Regions from separate parts of the Streptomyces sp. NPDC015346 genome, predicted to be linked through region 1. Evidence: riboswitches for the same ligand, from Rfam matches in the RefSeq annotation. Region 1 holds a riboswitch; the other holds the start of a gene.
The links. A riboswitch is a leader RNA that binds a small molecule or an ion and turns the genes downstream of it on or off. The one in region 1 is predicted to bind glycine.
Positions count from the first base shown of each region.

Region 1 (3,574 bases):
GGGCTCGCGGGGTCCAAGATGATCGCGAAGATCGCCTCGGAGGAGGCCAAGCCGGACGGGCTCGTGCTCATAGAGCCCGGGACGGAGCGTGAGCTGCTCGGGCCGAAGTCGGTGCGCATCCTGCCGGGGGTCGGGCCGGCGACGGGGGAGCATCTGCGACGAGCCGGGATGACCACGGTGTCGGACCTCGCGGAGGCGGGCGAGGACGAGCTCGTACGGCTGCTTGGGCGGTCGCACGGGGCCTCGCTGTACCGGATGGCCCAGGGGTACGACGACAGACCCGTGGTGGCCGAGAGGGACGCGAAGTCGGTCTCGGTGGAGGACACCTTCGACGTGGATCTGCACGACCGGGTGCGGATCCGCACGGAGGTCGAGCGCCTGGCCGAACGGTGTGTGCGGAGGCTGCGGGGGTCCGGGCACTCGGGGCGGACGATCGTGCTGAAGGTGCGGCGGTTCGACTTCTCGACGCTCACCCGCTCGGAGACGCTCCGGGGGCCGACGGACGATCCCGTGGTGGTCCGGGAGGCCGCGGCGCGGCTGCTGGAGGCGGTGGACACGACGGGCGGAGTGAGGCTGCTGGGGGTGGGGGTGAGCGGCCTCGCGGACTACACGCAGGAGGACCTCTTCGCGCAGGCGGCGGAGCCGTCCGGGGGCGTGGAGGTGGAGGCACCCGAGCCGGAGGCACCCGAGCCGGAGGCGCCCGTCGAGCGGCGGTGGGCGCCGGGACACGACGTACGGCATGTCGTGTACGGCGCCGGGTGGGTGCAGGGGAGCGGGGTGGGGCGGGTCACCGTGCGTTTCGAGGAGCCGGGGTCGGCGCCGGGCCGGGTGCGGACGTTTCTCGTGGACGACCCGGAGCTGGAGGCGGCGGAGCCGCTGCCGTTGGTGGGGCGTGCGGACGGTGCGGCGGCGGTCGCCTAGCGGGCGTGCGCCCAGCTCCGACGTCGGCCGTGCCCGTGCGCAGCCGTCGACGGCCGGACACGACCTAGGACTCCTCCTGGCCCGCCAGGCGGCCGAAGTCGTGGTCCGGCGGAGGGGGCGGCGGGAGGGCGATGTCGTAGTGGCGATAGAGCTGGAGTTCCTGCTCCGGGGAGAGGTGGCGGCCCACGCCGAAGTCCGGGGCGTCCTTGATCAGGGAGCGTTCGTACGGGACGTGGAGGGCGTCGTCGATCAGTTCGCTCGGCTCCAGGGGGACGAAGGCGTCCCGGCTGAACAGGCCCGTGCGGACCGCGGCCCATTCCGGTACGCCGGTCGCGTCGTCCAGGTACACCTCGTCCACGGTGCCGATCTTGTTTCCATCGCGGTCATATGCCTTGCGGCCGATCAGGCTGCGCGGATCGACGTCGGTCTGCACGGTCCCTCCAACAGGTCGCAACTCGTGTTCAAGACTACGAAAGTGCACATCTGGGATGTCGGCCACTTGAGCGATGGCAGCGGGAACCGCGCTGGTAGGCTGGTTGTGGCTGTCGACCCCGTGCGGGAGAGTCCTCCGAAGAAACCTTTCGGAGGCGCCGAAGGAGCAAATCCTCCCCGGAATCTCTCAGGCCCCCGTACCGCACGGACGAGGTCACTCTGGAAAGCAGGGCGGGCGCTGTGACGGCATCCGCTCTCACCGACGGTGAAAGCCGGCGTGCCCTTCGGTGTGCGCCGGTGAAGCTCTCAGGTTGAGATGACAGAGGGGGAGGCCGTCCGGGCACCCACGCCGTGGTGCCCCTCGCAGGTCGTGACGACCAGGAGGCCTCCGTACATGACCGCCAACCGCACTCCGCTCTCCGAACTCGAACAGGGCATCCCGTTCGAGCAGCGGCACATCGGGCCCGACGCCGAAGCACGGGCCAAGATGCTCGCGCAGGTCGGCTACGGCTCCCTCGACGAGCTCACGGCCGCCGCCGTGCCGGACGTGATCAAGAACGCCGAGGCGCTGGGTCTGCCCGGCGCCCGCACCGAGGCCGAGGTCCTCGCCGAGCTGCGCACGCTCGCCGACCGCAACCAGGTCCTCGCCCCCATGATCGGCCTCGGCTACTACGGCACCTTCACGCCGCCGGTCATCCTCCGCAACGTGATGGAGAACCCCGCCTGGTACACGGCGTACACGCCCTACCAGCCGGAGATCTCGCAGGGCCGTCTGGAGGCGCTGCTCAACTTCCAGACCATGGTCGCCGACCTCACCGGTCTGCCCACCTCCGGCGCCTCGCTCCTCGACGAGGGCACCGCGGCCGCCGAGGCCATGGCGCTCTCCCGCCGGGTCGGCAAGGTCAAGAACGGTGTCTACCTCGTCGACGCCGACGCCCTGCCCCAGACCATCGCCGTGATCGAGACCCGCGCCGAGCCGACTGGTGTCGAGGTCGTCGTCGCGGACCTGAGCGACGGCATTCCGGCCGAGGTCGCCGAGCGCGGCGTCTTCGGCGTGCTGCTCCAGTACCCGGGTGCCTCCGGCGCCGTCCGGGACATCAAGCCGGTCATCGACGCCGCCCACGAGCTCGGCGCGATCGTCACCGTCGCCGCCGACCTGCTCGCGCTGACCCTGCTCACCTCGCCCGGTGAGCTCGGCGCCGACATCGCCGTCGGCACCACCCAGCGGTTCGGCGTTCCGATGGGCTTCGGCGGACCGCACGCCGGCTACATGGCCGTCCAGGGCAAGCACGCCCGCTCGCTGCCCGGCCGCCTGGTCGGCGTCTCGGTCGACGCCGACGGGAACCGGGCCTACCGCCTGGCGCTGCAGACCCGCGAGCAGCACATCCGCCGGGAGAAGGCCACCAGCAACATCTGTACCGCTCAGGTGCTGCTCGCGGTCATGGCCGGCATGTACGCCGTCTACCACGGCCCCGACGGTCTGAAGCAGATCGCCGAGCGCGTCCACCGCTACGCCACCGTCCTCGCCGCGGGACTCACCGCCGGCGGTGTCGAGGTCGTGCACGGTTCGTACTTCGACACCCTCACCGTCCGGGTGCCGGGCAAGGCCGCCGAGGTCGTCGCCGCCGCCCGTGAGGCCGGGGTGAACCTGTACCTCGTCGACGCCGACCACGTGTCGGTCTCCTGCGACGAGACCACTGGGCGTGCCCAGCTCGGCGCCGTCTGGAGCGCCTTCGGGGTAGACGCCGACATCGAGGCCCTGGACGCCGCCACCGAGGACGCGCTGCCCGCCGCGCTGCTGCGCTCCGACGCGTACCTGACCCACCCGGTCTTCCACGCACACCGCTCCGAGACGTCGATGCTGCGCTACCTGCGCAAGCTCGCCGACCGCGACTACGCGCTGGACCGCGGCATGATCCCGCTCGGCTCCTGCACGATGAAGCTGAACGCGACGACCGAGATGGAGCCGGTGACCTGGCCCGAGTTCGGCCAGATGCACCCCTTCGCCCCGGCCGACCAGGCGCAGGGCTACCTGACGCTCATCACGGAGCTCGAGGAGCGCCTCGCCGAGGTCACCGGCTACGACAAGGTGTCGATCCAGCCCAACGCCGGTTCGCAGGGTGAGCTGGCCGGTCTGCTCGCCGTCCGCGCGTACCACCGCGCCAACGGCGACCTGCAGCGCACGGTCTGCCTCATCCCGTCCTCCGCGCACGGCACCAAC
Region 1 covers NZ_JBIBTW010000003.1:9,358-12,931, forward strand. Annotated here, with positions in the region: gene ACF06X_RS10900 (DNA polymerase IV) at 1-921, shown strand, start outside; gene ACF06X_RS10905 (PRC-barrel domain-containing protein) at 986-1,354, opposite strand; glycine riboswitch at 1,468-1,566, shown strand; gene gcvP (aminomethyl-transferring glycine dehydrogenase) at 1,748-3,574, shown strand, end outside.

Region 2 (3,574 bases), on a different contig from region 1:
CGGCGGCGGCGACGTCGGGGTCCAGCTCGTGGAGAGGGGTGTTCAGAAGCGACATGAATCGATCCCTGGGGTCTCGGTCTCGGTTAGCCGGCGGTGAAAGCGGCGTACTCGTCGGCGGAGAGCAGATCGTCCGGCTCGTCCGTGATGCGCACCTTGAACAGCCAGCCGCCCTCGAACGGAGCGGTGTTCACCAGGGAGGGGTCGTCGACGACGTCCTGGTTGGCGTCGACGACCTCGCCGGTGACCGGGGCGTACAGGTCGCTGACCGACTTGGTCGACTCCAGCTCGCCACAGGACTCGCCCGCGGTGATGGTGTCCCCGACGGCGGGGAGCTGGGCGTAGACCACGTCACCGAGCGCGTTGGCCGCGAACTCCGTGATACCGACCGTCGCGACGCCGTCTTCGGCGGTCGACAGCCACTCGTGCTCCTTGGTGTAGCGCAGCTGCTGGGGGTTGCTCATGACCTGATTCTCCTGGATCGGGGGAGTGCTGATGAACGTGGGTCTTGCGAGGTGAGACACACCGTGAGACGCGGGGTGCGCGACCGTGTGCGGGACGGGGTGGGTGGCCGGGTGCTGGACCGGGTGGGGCGGAAACGTCACTTCTGGCGCTTGTAGAACGGCAGCGCCACGACCTCGTACGGCTCGTGCGTGCCGCGGATGTCCACACCTACACCCTGCGTGCCGGGCTCGGCGTGCGCCGCGTCCACGTACGCCATGGCGATCGGCTTGCCGAGGGTGGGGGAGGGGGCGCCGGAGGTGACCTCGCCGACGACCTCGCCGTTCGCCACGACCGGGAAGCCGGCGCGCGGCACCCGGCGGCCCTCGGCGATCAGGCCGACGAGCTTGCGCGGCGGGTTGGTGGCGGCGCGCTCGGCGGCGGCCTCCAGGGCCTTGCGCCCGACGAAGTCGCCGCCGTTGGTCGTCTTCTCGAACTTGACGACCCGGCCCAGGCCCGCGTCGAAGGGGGTGAGGGAGGTGGTCAGCTCGTGCCCGTACAGCGGCATGCCCGCCTCCAGGCGGAGCGTGTCGCGGCAGGACAGGCCGCAGGGGATCAGGCCGACCGGGGCGCCGGCCTCGGTCAGCGCCTTCCAGACGCCCTCGGCGTGCTCGGGCTTCAGGAAGAGCTCGAAGCCGTCCTCGCCGGTGTAGCCGGTACGGGCGATCAGCGCGGGCACCCCGGCGACCGTGCCGGGCAGGCCCGCGTAGTACTTCAGCCCGTCCAGGTCGGCGTCGGTCAGCGACTTCAGGATGCCGGGGGACTCGGGGCCCTGGACGGCGATCAGGGCGTACGCGTCACGGTCGTCACGGACCTCCGCGTCGAAGCCGGCCGCGCGCTCGGTGAGCGTGTCGAGGACGGTCTGCGCGTTGGAGGCGTTGGCGACGACCATGTACTCGCGCTCGCCGAGCCGGTACACGATCAGGTCGTCGAGGATGCCCCCGTCCTCCTGGCAGATCATCGTGTAGCGGGCGCGGCCGATGCCCACCGTGGAGATGTTGCCCACCAGGGCGTAGTCGAGCAGCTCGACGGCCTGGGGGCCGGTGACCGTGATCTCGCCCATGTGGGAGAGGTCGAAGAGGCCGGCCTTGGTGCGGACGGCGTTGTGCTCGTCGCGCTCGCTGCCGTAGCGCAGCGGCATGTCCCAGCCCGCGAAGTCGGTCATGGTCGCGCCCAGGGAGCGATGCAGGGCATCGAGGGCAGTCAGGCGGGGGGCAGTGCTCATGGGTGTGGCTCCCAGGTCCCAGGCAAGAAATCATGACGGAGAAGGACGTCCTCCCCATCTGTCATGGAACCTGAGAGGTTCACCGAGGGCATCCTCGGCTTGCACCTTGGGTGGGGCGCGACGACGCGCCCGCTTTTCAGATCTGCCTCATCCGCGCGGTACGGGGCCTGAGAGATTCAAGGGAGGGTCTTGCTCCTTCGGCGCCCGGACTGCTACAGCACTGCTACAGCCCTGTCCGGGACTCTCCCGCGCGGATTCGAGCGGCCAGTATGTGGTTGTGTGCGCTTGGCGCGCACATCATTGCACGCGGGGTCTGATCGGCAAATCGCTTGTGCCTCATTACCGTTTCTTTACACTTCTTGGGAAGGGTCCTCAGGACCCGACAGGGGGAGAGGCGATGACGTTCCACCACACCGGCGCATACGCGACGGGTACGGGCATACCGGCCCAGCGCGCCCGGGCGAGAACCCGCAGGCGCCACGCCGTCACGCCCCTCCTCCGTGACCTGCGCGAGCGGGGCGGCCGCGGCCCCCGCGCGCTCGCCTTCGCCGCCGGCGACCTGGTGGTCGTCTCGGGGCTGCCCGGCAGCGGCAAGTCGACGCTGATGCGGCGCGCGGCCGACGGCCGGGGCATCGATTCGCAGGACGCCCGCGAGCGCTGGGAGGCGCGGATGCCCCGCTTTCTGCCGTACGCCGTCTACCGCCCGCTCGTCCGGATCGCCCACTACGCCGGGCTGCGCCGCGCCCTGCGCGCGGGCCGCAGCGTGGTCGTCCACGACTGCGGCACCCAGTCGTGGGTGCGGAACTGGCTGGCGCGCGAGGCGCGCCGCCGGGGCCGCGCCCTGCACCTGATCCTGCTCGACGTCACCCCCGACACCGCCCGCGCGGGGCAGCGGGAGCGGGGCCGGGGAGTCTCCGGCTATGCCTTCGCCCGGCACCGCCGGGCGGTCGGCCGGCTGCTGCACTCCGTCGAGACCGGCCGCCTGCCCCGCGGCTGCGCCTCGGCGACCCTCCTCGACCGCGACGCGGCCGGCGCCCTGCGGACGATCGGTTTCCGCGACGCGGACTGACACCCGTACCGACGCCGTCCAGACGGTGGGCCCCGTCGCCCGGCGAGGCGGACCGGCGCGCTCCGTACGCTTGTGGACGCGGCGGTGTCAGGGCGGCGTTAGGGTTCTGCCCGGAAGGCGCCGTGAGCAGGGCGCGGGAGAAGGGGAACGAGGACCGTGGACGTCATGTGGCCGGGCAATGAGCTCGAAGAGGTGCTGGCCGCCTCGCTCGGCAACCCCGCCGCGGGGGGCCGGCTCGTCGAGGTCCTCGGACGGAGCCCCGTCTGGGTGCCCCTGCCCAACGGCGGCGGGCCCGACAGCACCGACCTCGACCTGCCCACCCTGGAGATCGACGGCCTCCCCTACGTCCCCGTCTTCAGCTCCGAGCAGCAGTTCCTCGCCTGTGTCGGCAGCCACATGTCCTTCACCGTCGCGCCCGCCCGCGACTTCGCCCGCGGTCTGCCCCCGCAGCTCGGCATCGCCGTGAACCCGGGCGGCACCGTCGGCGCCCCGCTGCCCCCGCCCGCCGTCGCCGAGCTCTGCCGGGTCGGCCGCACCCCGCTGGACGGCCCCGCGAGCGGCGGCCGGGTCCGCCTCTTCGAACCGGACTGGCAGGACGACCCCGTCGACTTCCTCTCCGCCGCCGCCGCCGAGTTCGAGGCCACCGGCGTCGTCGTCACCGCCCGCCGTGCCCTGGCCAGCGTCGAGGGCACCGAGCCGGCCCTCTTCGTCGGCGTCCAGCTCGCCGGCTGGGAGGGCGTCGACCGCAACGCGCCGCTGGACGCCCTCGGGCGCGCGCTCGG
Region 2 covers NZ_JBIBTW010000005.1:295,019-298,592, reverse strand. Annotated here, with positions in the region: gene glyA (serine hydroxymethyltransferase) at 1-55, opposite strand, end outside; gene gcvH (glycine cleavage system protein GcvH) at 84-461, opposite strand; gene gcvT (glycine cleavage system aminomethyltransferase GcvT) at 599-1,723, opposite strand; glycine riboswitch at 1,870-1,982, opposite strand; gene ACF06X_RS20380 (AAA family ATPase) at 2,121-2,792, shown strand; gene ACF06X_RS20375 (enhanced serine sensitivity protein SseB) at 2,958-3,574, shown strand, end outside.
Region 2: it holds a riboswitch for glycine, as region 1 does, so the genes downstream of both, gcvT (glycine cleavage system aminomethyltransferase GcvT) here and gcvP (aminomethyl-transferring glycine dehydrogenase) in region 1, are expected to answer to the same signal.